Regions from separate parts of the Streptomyces sp. NPDC044033 genome, predicted to be linked through region 1. Evidence: riboswitches for the same ligand, from Rfam matches in the RefSeq annotation. Region 1 holds a riboswitch; each other region holds the start of a gene.
The links. Region 1 has a riboswitch for cyclic di-AMP ahead of AC07AB_RS04135 (M23 family metallopeptidase). Riboswitches for the same ligand answer to the same signal wherever they lie in the genome.

Region 1 (5,078 bases):
GCTTTACGGGTCCGGCCCTGCCCCGGCCCGTATCGCCGCCCCTCCCTCTGACTACTTCGACGCCTCCGTCAGCAGGTCCACCTCATCGGCCGTCAGCTGGAGGTCCGCCACCGCCAGCAGCGCCGGCAGCTGCCCCGTGTTGCGCGCGCTCGCGAGCGGGCACGCCACCGTCGGCCGGGCGGCGAGCCAGGCCAGGGACACCGTGGCCTGCTCGGCGCCGTGGGCCTCCGCGACCTTGTCCAGCGCCTCCAGGACGCGCAGGCCGCGCTCGGTCCGTACGTACTCGGCCGCGGTCCCCGACCGCGCGCTGTCCACGGCCGCGCCCGGGCGGTACTTGCCGGTCAGGAAACCCGACGCCAGGCTGTAGTACGGGACCGCCGCCAGGCCGTGGCTCTCGGCCGTCGCGGCCAGGTCGCCCTCGTACGTATCGCGCGAGACGAGGTTGTACTTGGGCTGGATCGCCACGTACTTGGCCAGCCCTTCCGCGTCGGAGAAGGTCAGCGCCTCCGCCAGCCGGTCCGCCGTGATGTTGGAGGCGGCGATCTCGCGGACCTTGCCCTCCCGCACCAGTTCGTCGAGGGCCGTGATGAACTCCGGCACCGGCACGGACGGGTCGTCGTAATGCGTGTAGTAAAGGTCGATGTAGTCGGTGCGCAGGCGGCGCAGGGACTCCTCGACGCCTGCCTTGATGGCGTTGGCCGCCAGGCCCCGGGGCTCCGGGACGCCCGCGCCGACCTTGGTGGCGAGGACGACGTCCTCGCGGTTGCCGCGCGCGGCGAACCAGTTGCCCAGGACGGTCTCGGACTCGCCGCCCGAGTTTCCGGGGACCCACGCGGAGTAGACATCGGCGGTGTCGATGAAGTTGCCGCCCGCCTCCGTATAGGCGTCCAGTACGGCGAAGGACTCCGCCTCGTCGGCTGTCCAGCCGAAGACGTTGCCGCCGAGGCAGAGCGGGTGGACGGACAGATTCCCGATCTTCTTGCGCTTCTCAGCCATGCGCCCATTTAACGCCTTGCACAGGCGCGTTAACGGCATGGATGGATTCATCCGTCCCGTTTTGGCCACTGTGGCCACAGTGGCCTCAAGCGTCCCAACACCCTTGTGGCGTTACGGCTTCATCCCGTGCCCCCGCAGCCATGTCATCGGGTCCACGGGCGCGCCCCCGCCCGGCCGCACCTCCAGGTGCAGATGCGGGCCGGTGGCATTGCCGGTCGCGCCGACCCGGCCGATGACATCGCCCGTCCGCACCGTGCCGGAGTTCACGGCGATCGACGACTGGTGGCAGAACCACAGCTCAGTGCCGTCGTCCAGGGTGAGCACCGTGCGGTAGCCGTACGAGCCCGCCCAGCCGGCCTGGGTGATCGTGCCGCCGTGCACCGCCTTGATCGGCGTACCCGTCGGCGCCGCGAAGTCCTGCCCGGTGTGGTTGGCCGACCACATGTCGCCCGACTGGCCGAATCCGGCGGTGAGCGTGTACGAGCCGACGGGCAGCGCGTACGCGGTGGCGAGCTTCGCCTGCCGCTCCCCCTCCGCCTTCTTGTGGGCGGCCTCCGCCGTCTCCGCCGCTTTCCGCTCGGCCGCCGCCTTCTCGGCCTTCTCCTTGGCCTTCTCCTCGGCCGCCGCCTCCGCCTTCCGCTTCGCCGCCTCGTCGGCGGCCTTGGCCGCCGCGTCCCGGGCGGCGGCCTCGCGCGCCTCGGTGTCGGCGAGGGACTGCTGGTGCTCGGCCTGCTGGAGGATGCGGGCGCGGAGCGCCTCGCCCGCGTTGGCGGTGCCGTTCGCCGCGTCCTCGGCGGAGAGGCCGAGCCCGGACAGCGGCTGGTCCGCGCCGGGGGCCTCCGCGGCGGCCGGGGCGGAGTCGTCCGCCACGAGTGAGCCGATACCCGGCAGGTCCTTCGCCGCCGGCAGCTTCCCCGGCAACTCGCTGATCTGGTCGGCCAGGTGCGCCAGGTCGGGCATGGATATCGGGGGCGCCGGACGGTCCTCGGCGCTGGCCATGCCGCCCGCTCCGACCGCCGCGATGACGCCGACGCCGAGCACCGCTCCGCTACGGGCCATCGTGCCGCCGCGCTGCTTGCCGACCCGGTGCTTGCCGCGGACCGGGCCCACGGAGTCCTCGGTGGGGTTCCACTCCTCCCACAGCTCCGCCCCCCGCTCGCCCGACCAGCCCTCGTTGGGGTCTGCTTCGAAATCCGCGGCTACGTCCGCGTCGAAATCCGCGGCGGCACCCGCGGCGAAATCCGTGGCGAGGTCAGTGCCGGGGCTCAGACCGGTCTCGGGGCCGGAGGTGGGTTCCGCACCGCCGGGAGCGCCCGGCGAAGCCCCGAGTGAGGTGCCGAGGGCAGGTTCATACGACGGCTCATACGAGGACTCATACGGAGGGGCGTACGACGGGTCATACGTCGGCTCGTCGAGGGCAGGCTTGTTGGACGCCACGGGGGCGCACTCCTTTCCTTCCTTCTCGCCTACCGGGTTAGCTGACGGGTTCGGAGCAGGAAGGTCTCCTACGGGCCCCTTCTCGCGAAGGCGCCCGACTCACCCCAAGGTTGGTGGTTCCCCGGTTCCCTGGTGCCTCGTGTCGCCGGTGTTGCCGATGGTGCTGGTGCGCACGGTGTTGCCGGTGTTGCTGGTGCCTGCGGGATTCGGCGAAGGCGCACGGTGCCGCCTCTTGCGACGGTTGTGACGACCGCGCTGCGTTATCGAACGTTAATAGAAGCGAGACCCGGATACCAAGCTGTTGCCCGTAATCCGCACAGGCTTTGGTGAGGACTTTATGGACACGCGTCGGCGAAAGCGGTCGAGTCGGCGCGCGGGCCGAAACCCCTCAGCGGCGATCGTGCAGCAGTCGTTATGCGCAGGGATCAAGATCCACTACGCACCGTGCTCGCCTGCCGGCCGCCGCCCGCAACGCCGGATCGCCAGCAACGCCATGTCGTCCGACGTCCCCCCGCCCGTATGCCGCGCGACGTCCGCGGAGAGCGCCTCCAGCAGCAGGTCCGGGCCGTCGAACAGCCGCCCGCTCAGCCGCGCTTGCGGGTCGTAGAAGTCGCCCCGCTCGTCCCTGGCCTCCGTGACCCCGTCCGTGAACAGCAGCAGCGTCGTCCCCGCCGGGAAGTCCCACGCCTCCACCCGGTCCGGCCATACGCCCAGGTCGCCCATGCCCAGCGGCAGCGCCGGCACCTCCGGTGACGTCTCCACGGCCTTGCCGTCCGCGTACAGCAGCAGCGGCGGCGGATGGCCGCGGTTCACGATGCGCAGCACCGCGCCGCCCGACGCCGCCACCTCCACCTCCGCCAGTACGGCCGTGGTGAACCCCTCGAACTGGTCCAGCCCCTCCCGGCGCACCCCCTCCCGCTGCAACGCCCGCTCCAGGCGGGCCGCGAGCCCTTCGAGGGTCGCCTCCTGCTCCGCCGCCTCCCGGAACGCGCCGATCACGACGGCGACCGCCTCGACCGCCTCCAGGCCCTTGCCCCGGACGTCGCCGACGATGACGCGTACGCCGTGCGGGGTGTCCTGCACCGCGTACAGATCGCCGCCGATACGGGCGTCCGCCTGCGCCGCCACATAGCGCGCCGCGACGCGCAGCCCCTCGCCGATACGGGCCGGGGGCGTCGGCAGCACGGCCCGCTGGGCCGCCTCCGCGATGCCGCGCGCGGACCGCAACTGCTGGTCGCTGCGGCGCACGATGCGGTTGATGCCGAGCGCGAGCACGGCGACGGTCAGGACCGTGGCGACCTTGGTCGCGGACTCGAACGAGTTCACCGCACGGTGGTACGCGTTGGTCCCGGCCGCGGCGGCGACGGCCGCGACGGCGGTGACGACCGTGCCGCGCCGCCCGAAGAGCGGGGCCGCGACCAGCGGAGCGGCCGAGAGGAAGGGGGCCCCGGTGTACTTCGGCGGGGTCAGGAGGTCGAAGAGGACGCCGCCGACGATGAGCACGGCGGGCGCCCAGCGCGCCAGGCGGTTCGCGATCGCGCCGCGGCGCGAGAGGCCGTGCGCGGGCGCTCGTGCGGGCGTGCCCCTGCGTGCCCGGCCTCCGGGGCCTCGCTTCCCCACCGTTCTCTCCTGACCGGTCCGTCCCGCGCGGCGCCCCTCCCAGGCTTCCGGTCGACGCCGGTCCCGGCGACCGCTGTTCGTCCAATCGGGTGACCGCCACCCGCCCCGTCAAACGGGGCCGTCGACGGCGGATCGGGGCGCGGCACGGGCGTAGGCGCTGGTGAGGGTGGTGAGACGGGGAGCGCGCGAGCCATCGGAACGGGCGTACGAGTCAGGAGAGCCGCGCGCGCCGGAGGCCGCGCGCCCCGGCCCAAGCGGCGAGCCGCGCGCCGGGCGCCCCGCCCCGAAACGGACCGGGCCCTGGACACCCCGATCCGGGGTGCCCAGGGCCCAGGGCGTCACAACAGCGCCAGGCGCCAAGCGTGCAGGTGCAGATGCCAGGTGACACGCGTCAGGCACCATGCCTCAAGCGCCAAGCGTCAGGCCGCCGGAGTCCGTCCCCGGCCGCGCCCGGAGCCGCCGTTGCCGCCGCCGCTGCCGCCGCGCCCGCCGCCGCTCCGTCCACTGCCGCCGGCCGCGCCCGAGCCCGAGCTCTGGTACGTACGGCCGCGACCGCCCCGGCTGCCCCGGCTGCGACCGCCGGTGCCGGTGCCGGAACCCGAGCCGGAGCCCGTACCCGGCCGGGACGTCCGCGACTTCGGCTTGCCCTGGGGCTGCGCCGGGGCCGGCGGAGTGATGACGACCGGGACGCCGCTGGGGACGCGGGCGCCCGTGATGCGCGCCAGCTCGGCGTCCTCCGGGCCCACCTTCACGACCTGCGGGGTGATCTTCGCCGTGACCATCATCCGGGTCATCTCACGCCGCTGCTCCGGCAGTACGAGCGTGACGACGGTGCCGGACTCGCCGGCGCGCGCCGTGCGGCCGCCGCGGTGCAGGTAGTCCTTGTGGTCGACGGGCGGGTCCACGTTCACGACGAGGTCGAGGCCGTCGATGTGGATGCCGCGGGCCGCGACGTTGGTCGCGATGAGCGCCGTGACCTGCTCGGTACGGAACTGGTCCAGCGTGCGGTTGCGCTGCGGCTGGCT
Region 2 (5,078 bases), on a different contig from region 1:
GCCCCCAGCGCGTTACGGGCCGAGTTGAGCCCCTCCGTCTTGCGGGCGGCCTCGTCGCGCAGCGCGTCCAGCGAGTCCTGCGCGGCGCGCGCTTTCTCCTTCGCGCCGTTGTACCGCTCGGTGGCCGCTTCCGCCTCCTGGTAGTAGCGGTCCACCTGGGTCTTGACCTGGGCCGTGGTGAGCCGGGGCGCGGCGTGCCCGGTGCCTTCCAGCGCGGTGCCGGTGGCGGCGCCCGCCAGGGCGAGGGTCGCCGCGGTGCGTGCGGTGCTGCCGGTGAGCGCGTACGGGCGGTGGCGTTTGGGCTTTCGGTGCGAGGCCACGGGGGCCGTCACTTCCTTCCGGTGCCTTCATGTCGTGCGTGTCCTGGCGCGGTTCGTCGCGGCCGGCCCGGCGGCGGCCCGTATAGGGGGCGGGCCGCCGCCGGGATTTCTCGGCGCGGTGGCCGACGGTCGCCGTTCGAGCGCGGTACGGGCCCTGGCGGGGCCCGCTCGCTCTGGCGGCGACGGTGGGGAGCCGGTCACCTGGGGCAGGACGCTAGGCCCGACCGTCACGGGAATGCGCGTGGATGACCGATATTGGATGAAACCGTTCGCACGGTGACCGCGAGCGATCGGACCACTCGCGCTCGTACGGGAAGTTTTCGGCCGCCCCTGATCGAAGCGGCGAATGAGGCAGACCTGACTGCCGACGGGTGATATGGCCCCGGATACTGTCGGGCCTCATGGACGTACTGATTCACGCCGTCGTCGGCCTGCACATCATCGGCATCGCGGCCCTGCTCGGCGGCTTTCTCACCCAGATGAAGGCCATGGGCAAGGGCGAGGCGCGCATGGTCCCGGCGATGCTGCACGGCGCGCTGACCATGCTGGTGACGGGCGTCGCGCTGGTCGGCCTCAACCAGGCCGAGGACTACTCGCTCAACACCGTCAAGATCGGCGTCAAACTGGCGTTCCTGGTCGTGATCCTCGGCCTGGTCTATGTGAAGCGGGACGACGAGAAGGTGGAAGCGCCCGTCTTCGGCATCGTGGGCGCCCTGACGGTCGCCAACATCTTCATCGCGCTGCTGTGGACGTGAGCGCTCCGGGCCCCGGGGGCCCGGGGGCTCCTCACCCGGGGGCTCCTCACCCGGAGGCTCCTCACCCGGAGGCCCGGGGCGGCGTGAGCGGATCGAGCCCCGGGGCGTGAGCGGACCGTGCTCCGGGGCGTGAGCAGGCTGGGCTCCGGAGCGTAAGCGGACCGAGCCCCGGAGCCTAAGTGCACCAGGATCCGGAGCGTAAGCGGCCTCCGCTACGCCGGGCGCACGCTCCCATAGATCGGCATGTAGAAGATCGACTCCACCCGCACGCTCGCCCCCGGCTTCGGCGCGTGGATCATCTTTCCGTCGCCTATGTACATGCCGACATGGCTGATGTCGTCATAGAAGAAGACCAGGTCACCCGGCTGGAGATCATCCGTGGCGACCCGGGTGCCGGTCTTCACCTGGTCCCAGGTGGTGCGCGGCAGGTCGACCCCGGCCGCCTTCCACGCCGCCTGCGTCAGCCCTGAGCAGTCGTACGAATTGGGTCCGGTGGCGCCCCACACGTACGGCTTGCCCATCTGTGCGCGAGCAAAGGCGATCGCCTTCTCGGCCTTGGCGGAGTGCGCCCCGGTGGGGGCACCGGAGTCGGTGCCGCCTCCCTTGTGGCCCTCGTTCGAGCCCTGCCCCTTGCCGCTGCCGCCACCACCGCTGCCACCACTGCCGCCCTGTGCGGCCTCCTCCTGGTGCCGCTTCTCGGCCTGGCGCTTCGCCAGCTCGTCGGCCTTCTTCTTGGCCGCCGCCTCCTTCTTCTTCTCGATCGCGGCCAGGCGCGCCTTCTCCTCGGCCGTCAGCTTCGACAGCAGCTCCCGCGCCTCGCCGAGCTTGCCCTGGACCGTCTCCTTCTTCGCCCTCAGCTGCTTCTGCGAATCGGTGAGCGCGGCCAGGCTCCGTACCGCCTCGCCCCGGTCCTTGGCCGCCGCCTTCCGCTGCGTACGGAACTCCTGGACGGCCCGCTCCTGCCGGCCCGTCATCCGGTCCATCAGATGCGTCTGGTCGAAGTAGCTCTGCGGGTCGGCGGCGAACAGCAGGTTCGCGGTCTGGCTCATGCCGACGTCGCGGTACTGCGCCGCCGCGTACGCCCCGAGCGCGCGCCGCGCGTCATTGAGCTTCCCGGTGCGCCGGGCCACATCGTCGAGCAGCTTGTCGGCCTTGCTGTTCTGCGCGTCCGTGCGCTCCTTGGCGGCGTTGTACTCCTGCGTGGCCGTGCCCGCCTGCCGGTACAGGGTGTCCACATGGCGCTGGACGTCCTCGACGGAGGGTTTCGGGGCCGTGGGGCGGCCGGGGGAGGCGCTGGCGCTCTGGGAGAGCAGGGTGACGGAGGCCAGCGCCGCCGTCGTGAGGCCGACGGCGGTGCGGCGGCGGGCGGGCGTGTCGAGCAGCCCGTACCCGGACCTGCGAGGCTTGCGGTGCGACGCCAAGGGAGGCGACTCCTTCCGTGGACCGCCTACCGGGTTAGCTGTCGGGTTCGGGCGGAAGGGAAGGTTTATGCCCTACGGTCCGTACGGGCGCGGTATGCACGCGTATGGACCGATTCACCCCGGTGTTGCGTGTGGGTCCCCGGCTCCGGGCGCCTCGCGGCGCGGCCGGACTCGGCGTTGGCGGCCCGTGCAGACGGGGCGTCGGCGGGGAAACGGGCTGCCTGAGCGAGCACCGTAGCCAACGTGCGGGGCCGCTGTGAAGGCTGATGTTCGATATGCCGGAACCGTTCCGTGACTTTAGCCTTTCGCCGCGCGCGCGGCCGTTCCCGCCGGTCCCCGCCCCTCGGCGGCGACTTTCCGCCCGTACTTCCCCGACCCGGGGCCGGGTGTCAGTGGGGCGGCCTAGACTCGGTGGGCGATGAGCAGCCTCTTTGACGACAGCTTCCTGGCGGACCTCGAACCTTCGGGCGAGGAGACCCCGCCGCCGCCCGAGGACTCCGCACCCGAGCCGGTGCCGGACGATCTCTTCGGGGGCGCCTTCGACGCGCCCGTACAGCGGGCCGGCCCGGGCGCGGGGCAGGGCTCCGGGGCGCGCGACGCGTACTACCGGGACGGCGCGCCGCGGCCCGTCATCGACCCCTCCGCGCTGCTGGAGGGGCTCAACGAGGAGCAGCGCGCCGCGGTGGTGCACAGCGGCGGGCCGCTGCTGATCGTCGCCGGCGCCGGCTCCGGCAAGACGCGCGTGCTGACGCACCGGATCGCGCATCTGCTGGGCGCGCGGGGCGTGCACCCCGGCCAGATCCTCGCGATCACCTTCACCAACAAGGCCGCGGGCGAGATGAAGGAGCGCGTCGGCGACCTCGTGGGCCCCCGGGCCAACGCGATGTGGGTGCTGACCTTCCACAGCGCCTGTGTGCGGATCCTGCGCCGCGAGTCGAAGAAGCTCGGCTTCACCTCATCCTTCTCGATCTACGACGCCGCCGACTCGAAGCGGCTGATGGCGCTGGTCTGCCGGGACCTGGACCTCGATCCGAAGCGCTTCCCGCCCAAGTCCTTCAGCGCCAAGGTCTCGAACCTGAAGAACGAGCTGATCGACGAGGAGGAGTTCGCCGGTCAGGCTGCCGACGGCTTCGAGAAGATGCTCGCCGAGGCGTACGCGATGTACCAGGCGCGGCTGCGCGAGGCGAACGCCCTCGACTTCGACGACATCATCATGACGACGGTCCACCTGCTCCAGGCGTTCCCGGACGTCGCCGACCACTACCGGCGCCGCTTCCGGCACGTGCTGGTCGACGAGTACCAGGACACCAACCACGCGCAGTACACGCTCGTGCGCGAGCTGGTGGGGACCGGCACGGAAGAGGTCCCCGCCGCCGAGGTGTGCGTCGTGGGCGACGCCGACCAGTCGATCTACGCGTTCCGGGGCGCCACCATCCGCAACATCCTCCAGTTCGAGGAGGACTACCCGGACGCGACGACGATCCTGCTGGAGCAGAACTACCGCTCCACCCAGACCATCCTCAGCGCCGCCAACGCCGTCATCGAGCGCAACGAGAACCGCCGCCCCAAGAACCTGTGGACCGAGGCCGGGGCCGGAGCCACCATCACCGGCTACGTCGCCGACACCGAGCACGACGAGGCCCAGTTCGTCGCCGACGAGATCGACCGGCTCACCGACGCGGGTGACGCCAAAGCCGGCGACGTCGCCATCTTCTACCGCACCAACGCCCAGTCCCGTGTCTTCGAGGAAATCCTCATCCGGGTCGGGCTGCCCTACAAGGTCGTCGGCGGCGTGCGCTTCTACGAGCGCAAGGAGGTCCGCGACGTCCTCGCCTACCTGCGCGTCCTCGCCAACCCCGAGGACACCGTCCCGCTGCGCCGCATCCTCAACGTCCCCAAGCGCGGCATCGGCGACCGCGCCGAGGCGATGATCGACGCGCTGTCGCTGCGCGAGAAGATCTCCTTCCCGCAGGCCCTGCGGCGCGTCGAGGAGGCGTACGGCATGGCGGCCCGCTCCGCCAACGCCGTCAAGCGCTTCAACGTCCTCATGGAGGAGCTGCGCACGGTCGTCGAGTCCGGGGCCGGGCCCGCGACCGTACTGGAAGCGGTCCTGGAGCGTACGGGCTACCTCGCCGAGCTCCAGGCGTCCACCGACCCGCAGGACGAGACCCGCATCGAGAACCTCCAGGAACTGGCCGCCGTGGCCCTGGAGTTCGAGCAGGAGCGCGACGAGGAGAACCCCGGCACGCTGGCGGACTTCCTGGAGAAGGTGGCCCTGGTCGCCGACTCCGACCAGATCCCGGACGAGGACGGCGACGGCAGCGGGGTCGTCACGCTGATGACGCTGCACACGGCGAAGGGCCTGGAGTTCCCGGTCGTCTTCCTGACGGGCCTGGAGGACGGCGTCTTCCCGCACATGCGCGCGCTCGGCCAGGTCAAGGAGTTGGAGGAGGAGCGGCGACTCGCCTATGTGGGCATCACCCGCGCGCGCGAGCGGCTGTACCTGACCCGGTCGACGATGCGCAGCGCGTGGGGCCAGCCGTCCTACAACCCGGCCTCCCGCTTCCTGGAGGAGATCCCCG
Region 3 (5,078 bases), on a different contig from region 1:
CCGCCGTTGAGGATGTTCATCATCGGGACCGGCAGCAGGTGCGCGTTCGGGCCGCCGAGGTAGCGGAAGAGCGGCAGGTCGGACGCCTCGGAGGCGGCGTGCGCGACGGCGAGGGAGACGCCGAGGATGGCGTTGGCGCCGAGCGAGGACTTGTCGGCGGTGGCGTCCAGGTCGAACATCGCCTGGTCGATCAGGCGCTGCTCGGTGGCGTCGTAGCCGACGAGCTCCGGGCCGATCTGCTCGATGACGGCGAGGACGGCCTTCTCGACGCCCTTGCCCTGGTAACGGTTGCGGTCGCCGTCACGCAGCTCCAGCGCCTCGAAGGCACCGGTGGAGGCGCCGGACGGCACGGCGGCACGGCCCGTGGAGCCGTCGTCGAGGCCGACCTCGACCTCGACCGTGGGGTTGCCTCGCGAGTCGAGGATCTCGCGAGCTACGACGACGTCGATGGACGGCACGAATGTCTCCTTCATGGGGTGACTGGTTTCTGCACCCCGAGCCTAACGGGCCGGGGGGCATCCGCCCGCGCGCAGCCCTGTCTCCGAACGGAAAAATGGGCTAAAGAGCCAGATCAGAGGATGAATGGTGATGATGTTCGCCGGACGGGGAACGGGGGCGGGCACTGGACGCGGCGGGGGTGGGGGGGTGCGGGGAAGCGCGCCGGGAGTCCTCGCCCGAGAACGGCGGGCCCTCACCCGAGGTGGCTTGAGGCGGTCCGAGAGGGCTGAGGTGGCCTGAGGATGCCCAAGGTGACCCGAGAGGGCCTGAGAGGTGGCCCCGCGGCAGGGGCGGGCCGGTGCGCCCCTCGCGGGGGCGGTGGGGCCCGGTAGCGCCCCCGCCCCGGTTACCCGCCCCGGATATGCGAGTGCCCCGCTACGGCGCAATCGGGGGGATGGCGCGCCGGAGCGGGGCGGTCTCTCATGAGCGGAGAGACTGGGACGGCGGTGAAGCCGTCCCGGGGAGACGGATCAGCCCAGGTGGAGCTGCTGACCCGGGTAGATCAGGTTGGCGTCGGAGACGATGCCCTTGTTCAGGTTGTACAGCTTCTCCCAGCCGCCCTTGACGCCGTGCTCCTTGGCGATCTTGCCGAGGGTGTCGCCGGACTTGACCTTGTACTCGCCGTCGCCCTTCTGGATGGACTTCGGGGCGGCGGGCTGCGGGGCGGCGGGCTTCGGCGCGGCCTGCTTGGGGGCCTGCTGCTTCGGAGCCTGCTGCTTCGGCGCGGCCTGCTTCGGGGCCTGCTGCTTCGGCGCGGCCTGGCGCTCGCTGCGGTCCGCGTGCTGCGTGCTGCGGCTGCTGGAGCCGGTGTCGACGCCGGCGGAGGGACCACCGGAGGTCAGGTTGCCGGCGCCGGCGCAGGACCAGGCGCCCGGGCCCTGCATGGCGAGCAGCTTCTCGGCGGTGGCGATCTGCTGGCCCTTGGTGGCCAGGTCGGCGCGCGGGGCGTACTGGGTGCCACCCGCGGCGGCCCAGCTGGAGTTACTGAACTGCAGGCCGCCGTAGTAGCTGTTGCCGGTGTTGATCGACCAGTTACCACCGGACTCGCACTGCGCGACCTGGTCCCAGGTGTGGACGGAGGCGGCGGAGGCGGAGGTGGCGCCCATCAGCGGGACGGCGACCGCGGCACCGGCGACACCGGCGAGCGTGGCGACACGGACGGCCTTGGACGGACGGCGGTGCTTGCCCTTGGAGATAAGCATGTTGGTTTCCTCACCGACGCCTACGAGGTGAGCTGTCGGGTTCGGGCTGTGAGCTGCCCGGCCTCGCGTGCCGGAGCACACGGGGCTTCACCCCTAGCCGTCCCGGTCCCCGTCGGTGTCGACGGGCCGTTCCGGCGGCCTACCTGGTTCCCCCGCTCCTGCCTACGGCGCTTGCGCGACGATTCCCCCGACCGCCGGCAGGATTCGGCGTGGCGATCGTGGTGCTCACGGTGGCGAGCGGTGACGACGTTAAACACACTGCCCAGGAGGGTTCAAACCCCCCCTCCTGGCGGCAGTTGCCTCTACTTACCCACAGAAACATCGCATTTCCGCAGGTGAGAGACGGTAGGGAAAGATCGGGCAGACGAGAAACGCGTGACTGTCAACGAGACCCATGTCTCACTTTCCCCCGGAACGGACATACCGCCCGTGCCGTCGCTCTCATTTTCCGAGGTCAAGCTTCTGACCAGGGAAAATAAGATCTGGATCGCTTCCCACGGTGCCGTGGTTGCGTTCGTAGAGGGCATTCCACCCGCCGGAGACGGAGTGCTTCTCCGCGATCACCGAGAGACTGTCTCCCGACTGCACCGTGTAGTCGCGGAGGGCCTGTTGGGACGTACGGGACGACTCCCCGCCGCGCGACGCGTGCCGCCCGCCGCCGCTCCGCCCGGTGTCGTCGTGCGCGGAGCTCGCGCCTTCGTCCCCCTTGCTTCCGCTCTGCCCCCCATCGGAGCCGCCGCGGTGCCGGCCCTCGCTGGGCGTCGGCGTCCCCGTCGTGGAGGGCGTGGGGTCGGTGGAGGGCTCAGGGGCCTTGGAAGGGGTGCTGGAGGGCTCCTGAGAGGGCTTCCCGCCGGGCTCGGGGATCTCGGTCGGGCCGGAGCCGTCCGAGTCCGCCGCGCCGGAGCCCTTCTCGCCGGGTGTGGCGCTCGGGTCGGTCTTGCCCGGGTCGGCCTTGCCCGAGCCCTTGCCGTCGTCCGAGTCCTTGCCGTCGTCCGAGGGTCTCTTGGACGGCTCGGAGGTAGAGGTATGGGACGGCGCGGGCGAGTGGGAACTGGGCTCCGAGGAGGACGGCGCCTGACCGCTGCCCGGGTCCACGCCCGGCGACGCGCCGCCGCGCGTAAGGCCGGAGCTGACCGCGCACCCCGACCACGGCTTGGTGCCCTGGTCCTCCAGGATCTTCTGGGCCACGGCTATCTGCTGGGCCCGGCTGGCCAGGTCGGGGCTCGGCGCGTACGTCGTGCCCCCGTACAGATTCCACGTCGACTGCGACAGCTGGAGCCCGCCGTAGAAGTCGTTCCCGGCGTTGGCGCTCCATGTCCCGCCGCTCTCGCACTGGGCGACGCGGTCCCAGGTCGCGGCGTCCGCGGCGTTCGCGCCGGTGGCCGCGAGCAGCGGCATGGCGATTCCGGCGCCCGTCACCCCCGCTGCTACGACGATGGCGGGGACCTGACGGGGGCGACGGTGTCGACCGTTCCCGGTACGCATGCGGTTGCCTCTCGTGTGGCAGCTGAGTTGTCGGTTGAAGATAGCGACGCACCCAAGGAGTCACAAGCCGATGTAGCCGAGGTCACGCGGAGGTCACGCCGATTGACGCTTCGTCACTTCTGGTGGGGCGTGAACTCCACGGGCAGCGTGCGCAGTCCGCGCATGATGAGTCCGCCGCGCCATCGCAACTCCTCCGGGTCCGCCGCGAGGCGCAGGTCGGGCAGGCGGCGCAGCAGGGTCGCGAGGGCCGCCCGGCCCTCCAGCCTGGCGAGCGGCGCGCCCACGCAGTAGTGGACGCCGTGCCCGTATCCGAGGTGCTGATTGTCACTGCGCGAGAGATCGAGGGTGTCCGGGTCGGCGAACCGCTCCGGGTCACGGTCCGCGGCAGCCAGTACGACGAGTACCGGTTCGCCCGTGGCGATCCGCTGCCCGCCCAGGGTCATGGGCTCGGTGGCGAACCGCCAGGTCGCCAGCTCCACCGGGCCGTCGTAGCGCAGCAGTTCCTCGACACCGGTGGCGAGCAGGCTCTCGTCACCCGCCTCCAGGGCCCGCTGGAGCCGCTCGCGCTGACCGGGGTTGCGCAGCAGCGCGTACGTACCGTTGCCGATGAGGTTGACGGTGGTCTCGAACCCGGCGAAGAGCAGGATGAACGCCATCGCGGCGGCCTCGTTCTCGCTGAGGTGCTCACCGTGGTCGGAGGCCCGGATCAGGCCCGAGATCAGGTCGTCGCCGAGATCCGAACGCTTACGGTGGATCAGCTCCGCCAGATACGTACGCATCTTCTTGACGGAACGGGCCACCCCGCCGCGCGGCCCGCCGCCGTGCCGGATCATCATGCCCACCCAGTCGCGGAAGTCGTCCTGGTCCTCGCGGGGCACGCCCAGCAGGTCGCAGATCGCGTAGATGGGGAGCGGAAAGGCGAACTCGTGGATGAGGTCCGCCGTCCCCTTCTCGCAGAAGCCGTCGATGAGGTGGTCCGTCAGCTCCTGCACGCGGGGCGCGAACTCCGCGACCCGGCGCGGCGTGAACGCCTTCGAGACCAGGCGCCGCAGCCGCGTGTGGTCCGGCGGGTCGATGTTCAGCAGATGCGTCATCAGGTTGGCGCTGCGTTCGCCCGGGATGCCGATCTTGCCCTTGCCGTGCGCGGCCTCGGAGTGGTGCACGGGGTTCTTCGACAGCCGCCCGTCGGCGAGCGCCTGGCGGGCGTCCGCGTAACGGGTGACGAGCCAGGCTTCGACCCCGCTGGGCAGCTCGGTACGGCGCACGGGCGCGTGCTCGCGCAGCCAGGCGTACGCGGGGTAGGGGTCAGCGGCGAATTCCCAGCTGAAGAGGGCGGGAACGGGGGCGTCGGCGGTCTCGTCGTGCACCCCACGACGCTATAGGAGCCCACGGCCGGACGGACGAGGGGCAGCCCGGACGCCCGGACGGACGGCTGGTAGGGGCGACCGCTGCGCACGGCTGTTGCGCATGGCTGTTGCGCATGGCCGTCGTGTACGGCCGCTACGCGTGGCCTTCGCTTAGGGGCTGTCACGTACGGCCGCCGCGCACGGCCGTCACCACGTACGGCTGTCGCGCACGGCCGTTACATATGGCCGTCACGTACGACCGTCAGGTGTGGCTGTCACGTATGGCCGCCGCCCCCGCTGCCGAAGCCGCCGCTGCCCCCTTCGTTCCACTTGCGCGGCTTCTGATCCGGGTCGCTGTGACTGTCCGGATCCGTCAGCTCGTGCGGCAGATAGCGGTGCCCGTCCTGAGCCAGCTCGTCGGTGGCGCGGCCCTCCTTGACGTAGCCGAGCGCATCGCGCTCCCCGTCGTGGCCCGGGCCGTGATCAGCGGGGATGGGGCCGCTCTGCTCCTCCGGGGTCTGCCACGAACCGGAGCGCTCCTGGGGCT
Region 4 (5,078 bases), on a different contig from region 1:
GCCCTTCTCTACCCAGCATTTCCGTACGGCCCCTTCTGCCGGCATTTCGCCGCGAAACCCGCCGGAACCGGCCCGGGCAGGCGTCGAGAATTCCGCCCGCCCCATACGCGTTCGCCGTCAGGAGCGGACGCTCTTTTCGTTTACGGAATGTTTCGAAGTCCTCACACCGTTCGTGTGCAGCGGGCGGCGCGCCCGGTATTCGGCCAGCACGCGCTCGGCGCGCGCGGCGGCGGCCGCCCGTGCCCGCTCCACGTCGCCCCGGGCAACGGCCTCCACGATCGCGCCGCGCACCTGCCACGCCTCCACGGCCCGCGCGGGCGACTCCGCCGCGTACACCCAGGCGATCTTGCGCCGCAGCTGGGTGAGGAGCGCGGTCAGGCTCGGGCTGCCGCAGGCCCCGGCAAGCGTCTGGTCGAACCATTCTCCCAGCGGCCGCAACTCGGCGGACTGCCCGCGCCGCGCCCTCTCCTGACCGAGCCGCACCAGCCCGCGCAACACCTTCAGATGGGCCTCGGAACGCCGTTGCGCGGCCCGCGCGGCGCCCAGCGGCTCCAGTAGGGCGCGCGCTTCGAGAAGGTCGGCGGCCTCCTCCTCGGTGGGCTGCGCGACACACGCCCCCGCGTGCCGGCGGGTGGTCACGAACCCCTCGGACTCCAGGGTGCGCAGCGCCTCGCGCACGGGCACCCTGGAGACGCCGTAGCGGCTCGCCAGCAGCCCCTCGATGAGGCGGCCGCCGGGCGGGTGGGCGCCGGAGACGATGTCGTCCCGGATCGCCGCGCAGACCGCGTGCGCGGAAATGCCGCGAGGGACGCGGACCGCTTCCGCGTCGCCCTTCACATACGGTCCCGCATTGGTGAACCTCCGCCTTAACCACCGCGAATTACGGCCGATTGACGCCTGTCCGGCGGACTCTATTGCAGGAACGGTCGGTTTCCGACGGCGCCGGTGTCCCGGGGCTATTTTCCGGCCAGCGGCACGCACGCCAAAGTGCCGAACCGCGCATGCCGAAGGCCCCGGCCGGGCGGGCCGGGGCCTTCGGTGCGCGAAGGGGTGCGCGAGGTCAGAGGCCGACGCCGTGCGCGCGCAGGTAGGCGACGGGGTCGATGTCCGAGCCGTACTCGGGGGACGTACGGGCCTCGAAGTGCAGGTGGGGGCCGGTGACGTTGCCGGTGGCGCCCGAGAGGGCTATCTGCTGGCCCGGGGTCACCGTCTGGCCGACGGAGACGCCGATGGAGGAGAGGTGGCCGTACTGCGTGTACGTGCCGTCGTTCATCTTGATGACGATGTTGTTGCCGTACGCGCCGCCCGGGCCGGCCTCGACCACGGTGCCACCGCCCACCGCGTGCACGGAGGTGCCCGTTCCGGCGTGGAAGTCGACGCCGGTGTGGCTGCCGGAGGACCACAGTCCGCTGGACGCCTTGTAGCCGGTGGAGACGTACGAGCCGTCGACCGGCAGGACGAAGGTGTTGAGGCGCTTGCGCTCCTCGTCACGGGCGGCCTTCGCCTTGGCGGCGCGCTCCGCGTCGGCCTTCCGCTTGGCCTCGTCCGCGCGCTTCTTGGCCTCGGCGGCCTTCGCCTTGGCGACGGCCGCGGCCTTGGCCTTGGCGGCCGCCTGTTCGGCGGCGTGCTGCTGGGCCTCGGCCTGGGCGCCGATGTTGTCGGCCATGTCGTTGCTCATGCCGACGACCTGGGTGAGGCCGGTGTCCTCGACCTTGGGGGTGTGGTCGCCGCCGGACGCGAGGGCCGGGGAGGCGAGGCCGGCGACGACGCCGGTCGCGGCCAGGGTCGCGACCCCCGCCGCGTTGGCTCCGACGCGCACGGCGCGGCTCGGACGACGGTGCTTCCCGGTGGCACGGGTGAACGCCATAGGTACGGCTGATCCTTTCCTTCCTTCTCGCCTACCGGGTTAGCTGACGGGTTCGGAGCAGGAAGGTCTCCTACGGATCCCTCCGGGAAGGGGCCCGATTCACCCCAGGGACGTGTGGGTCCCCGGCTCCCCTGGCTCACGCCATTGGGGACTCGGCGATGGTTGCCCGGGGCCGCGGATGCGACTCACATCTGACGGACAACCGCCCTGACGCTAAACGGGGCTTCTTTCAATCGGCAAACAGAACCGGGGTTTTGTGCCCTACGCCACACAGCAGACAGGCAACCTCTCCAATAATCCGGACAAACGGCGGGGCGTGAGGGTCTCGTAGACCCCTCACGCCCCGCTCGCCCCGTTATGGGCCCTCGCCGCCGACCGGCCGCACCGGTCAGCGGTCCTCCGCTCAGCCGGTCAGGCCGTCAGCGGGCCCCCGCTCAGCCGGTCAGCCGGTGACGACCGTCACCTCTCCGATGCCGAGCGCCTTGACCGGCCCCTGGATCTCCGCGGCGTCGCCGACGAGGACCGTGACGAGCCGGTCGGCCGGGAAGGCGCTGACGGCGGCCGCGGTGGCCTCCACCGTGCCGGTCTCCGCCAGGCGCGCGTACAGCTGGGCCTGGAAGTCGTCCGGGAGGTGCTGCTCGACCTGGTCGGCGAGCGTCCCCGCGACGGCCGCGGCCGTCTCGTACCTCAGCGGGGCGACTCCGACGAGGTTCTGCACGGCGACGTCGCGCTCGGCGTCGGTCAGCCCCCCCTCGGCCAGCGTCCGCAGCACGGTCCACAGGTCCGCGAGCGCCGGGCCGGTGGACTCGGTGTCCACCGAGCCGCTGATGGCCAGCAGCGAGGCGCCTGTGGACCCCTGGAGGGACGAGGGCTCCGAGGAGCGCAGCACCTGGGCGTAGGAGCGCACGCCGTAGGTGTAGCCCTTCTCCTCGCGCAGGACGCGGTCCAGGCGCGAGGTGAGGGTGCCGCCGAGGCAGTACGCGCCGAGGACCTGGGCGGGCCAGACGCGGTCGTGCCGGTCGGGGCCGACCCGGCCGAGGAGCAGCTGGGTCTGGACGGCGCCGGGGCGGTCCACGATGACCACCCGGCCGGTGTCGTCGGCGGTGATGGGCGTCACCGGGTACGGCTCGGCGGTGCCGCCGGTCCACGCGCCGAGCGTGTCGGCGAGGGCCTGGGCCAGCTCGACGCCGGTGAAGTCGCCGACGACCACGGCGGTCGCGGTGGCGGGCCGCACGTGGGCCTCGTAGAAGGCCCGTACGGCCGCGGCGTCGATGTTCCGGACGGTCTCCTCGGTGCCCTGGCGGGGCCGCGACATGCGGGCGCCCGCGGGGAAGAGCTGCTTGGAGAGCGCCATGGCGGCCCGGCGGGCCGGGTTGGCGAGCTCGTGCGGGATCTCGTCGAGGCGGTTGCCCACGAGCCGCTCGACCTCGCTGTCCGCGAAGGCCGGTGCGCGCAGGGCGTCGGCGAGCAGGGCGAGCGCCTTGGGCAGCCGGGAGGCCGGGACCTCCAGCGAGACGCGGATGCCCGGGTGGTCGGCGTGCGCGTCGAGGGTGGCGCCGCAGCGCTCCAGCTCGGCGGCGAAGTCCTCGGCGGAGTGCTTGTCGGTGCCCTCGGACAGGGCGCGCGCCATGATCGTGGCGACGCCGTCGAGCCCGGCCGGTTCGGCCTCCAGCGGCGCTTCGAGGTTGACCTCCACGGCGACGACCTGCTGGCCGGGGCGGTGGCAGTGCAGCAGGGTGAGGCCGTTGGGCAGCTGGTCGCGCTCGGGGGCCGGGAAGGCCCACGGAGTGGCGGTGCCGGGCTGCGGCTGCGGGTGGAACTGCATGGTGGTGGTGGCCACGGCGTCGCTCACTGGCCCGCCTCCTGCTCTTCGGCGTTCGCTGCGTTCACGGTGGTCGCGGTGGTCGCGGTGGTCGCGGTGGTCGCGGTGGTCGCGGTGGTCGCGGTGGTCGCGGTGGTTCCGGCGTTCTCGCCGGGTCCGGCGTCCGCCGTGTCCTCGTCGGCCTGCTCGGCCTCCGCGGGCTCGGTCGGCTCGGTCGGCTCGTAGACGAGGACCGCGCGGTTCTCGGGGTGCAGCCGGGCCTTGGCGACGGCCCGCACCTCCTCCGCGGTGATGTCCAGCACCCGCCCGACGGCGGACAGCGCGAGCTGCGGGTCGCCGAACAGCACGGCGAACCGGGCCAGTTCGTCGGCGCGGCCGCTGACCGTGGCGAGCCGGTCCAGCCACTCGCGCTCCAACTGGGCCTGGGCCCGCTCCATCTCCTCCGCGGTCGGTCCCTCGGCCGCGAACCGGGCCAGCTCCTCGTCGACCGCGGACTCGATGTCCGGCACCTCGACCCCGCCGGACGTCTTGACGTCCAGCCAGCCCAGGGAGGGCGCGCCCGCGAGGCGCAGCATGCCGAACCCCGCGGCGACAGCGGTGCGGTCCCGGCGGACCAGGCGGTTGTGAAGCCGGGAGGACTCGCCGCCGCCGAGGACGGTCAGGGCCAGGTCGACGGCGTCCGCCTCGCGGGTGCCGTCGTGCGGGAGGCGGTAGGCGGACATCAGGGCGCGGGAGGGAACCTCTTCCTCGACGACCTCGCGCAGCTCCCTGCCGATGACGTCGGGCAGGGACCCGTCGCGGGGCGGCTGCTTCCCGTCGTGCGAGGGGATGGTGCCGAAGTACTTCTCGACCCAGGCGAGGGTCTGCTCGGTGTCGATGTCGCCGACGATCGAGAGGACCGCGTTGCCGGGGGCGTAGTACGTGCGGAAGAAGGCCCGGGCGTCCTCCAGGGAGGCGGCGTCCAGGTCGGCCATCGAGCCGATGGGGGTGTGGTGGTAAGGGTGGCCGTCGGGGTAGACCATGGCCGTCAGCTTCTCGAACGCCGTGCCGTAGGGCACGTTGTCGTAACGCTGGCGGCGCTCGTTCTTGACGACGTCGCGCTGGTTCTCCATGGACTCTTCGTCGAGCGCGGTGAGCAGCGAGCCCATCCGGTCGGCCTCCAGCCAGAGCGCGAGCTCCAGCTGGTGGGTCGGCATGGTCTCGAAGTAGTTGGTGCGCTCGAAGCTCGTGGTGCCGTTGAGGGAGCCGCCGGCGCCCTGCACCAGCTCGAAGTGGCCGTTCCCCTTGACCTGCGCCGAGCCCTGGAACATCAGGTGCTCGAAGAGGTGAGCCAGGCCCGTACGGCCCTTGACTTCGTGGCGGGAACCGACGTCGTACCAGAGGCAGACA

Region 2: another riboswitch for cyclic di-AMP. It lies ahead of AC07AB_RS39405 (C40 family peptidase); the one in region 1 lies ahead of AC07AB_RS04135 (M23 family metallopeptidase).
Region 3: another riboswitch for cyclic di-AMP. It lies ahead of AC07AB_RS22100 (transglycosylase family protein); the one in region 1 lies ahead of AC07AB_RS04135 (M23 family metallopeptidase).
Region 4: another riboswitch for cyclic di-AMP. It lies ahead of AC07AB_RS13920 (M23 family metallopeptidase); the one in region 1 lies ahead of AC07AB_RS04135 (M23 family metallopeptidase).

Annotation. Positions count from the first base shown of each region.
Region 1 is NZ_JBWKFF010000001.1:912,198-917,275, reverse strand. It holds gene AC07AB_RS04140 (aldo/keto reductase) at 52-996, opposite strand; gene AC07AB_RS04135 (M23 family metallopeptidase) at 1,108-2,433, opposite strand; cyclic di-AMP (ydaO/yuaA leader) riboswitch at 2,446-2,591, opposite strand; gene AC07AB_RS04130 (PP2C family protein-serine/threonine phosphatase) at 2,869-4,053, opposite strand; gene AC07AB_RS04125 (DEAD/DEAH box helicase) at 4,473-5,078, opposite strand, start outside.
Region 2 is NZ_JBWKFF010000044.1:15,956-21,033, reverse strand. It holds gene AC07AB_RS39415 (C40 family peptidase) at 1-320, opposite strand, end outside; gene AC07AB_RS39410 (hypothetical protein) at 722-1,075, shown strand; gene AC07AB_RS39405 (C40 family peptidase) at 1,288-2,496, opposite strand; cyclic di-AMP (ydaO/yuaA leader) riboswitch at 2,505-2,683, opposite strand; gene pcrA (DNA helicase PcrA) at 2,915-5,078, shown strand, end outside.
Region 3 is NZ_JBWKFF010000012.1:157,534-162,611, forward strand. It holds gene eno (phosphopyruvate hydratase) at 1-458, opposite strand, end outside; gene AC07AB_RS22100 (transglycosylase family protein) at 969-1,700, opposite strand; cyclic di-AMP (ydaO/yuaA leader) riboswitch at 1,703-1,847, opposite strand; gene AC07AB_RS22105 (LysM peptidoglycan-binding domain-containing protein) at 2,142-3,119, opposite strand; gene AC07AB_RS22110 (cytochrome P450 family protein) at 3,299-4,552, opposite strand; gene AC07AB_RS22115 (DUF6479 family protein) at 4,807-5,078, opposite strand, start outside.
Region 4 is NZ_JBWKFF010000006.1:203,517-208,594, forward strand. It holds gene AC07AB_RS13915 (GntR family transcriptional regulator) at 118-837, opposite strand; gene AC07AB_RS13920 (M23 family metallopeptidase) at 1,061-1,867, opposite strand; cyclic di-AMP (ydaO/yuaA leader) riboswitch at 1,881-2,035, opposite strand; gene AC07AB_RS13925 (M16 family metallopeptidase) at 2,310-3,692, opposite strand; gene AC07AB_RS13930 (M16 family metallopeptidase) at 3,716-5,078, opposite strand, start outside.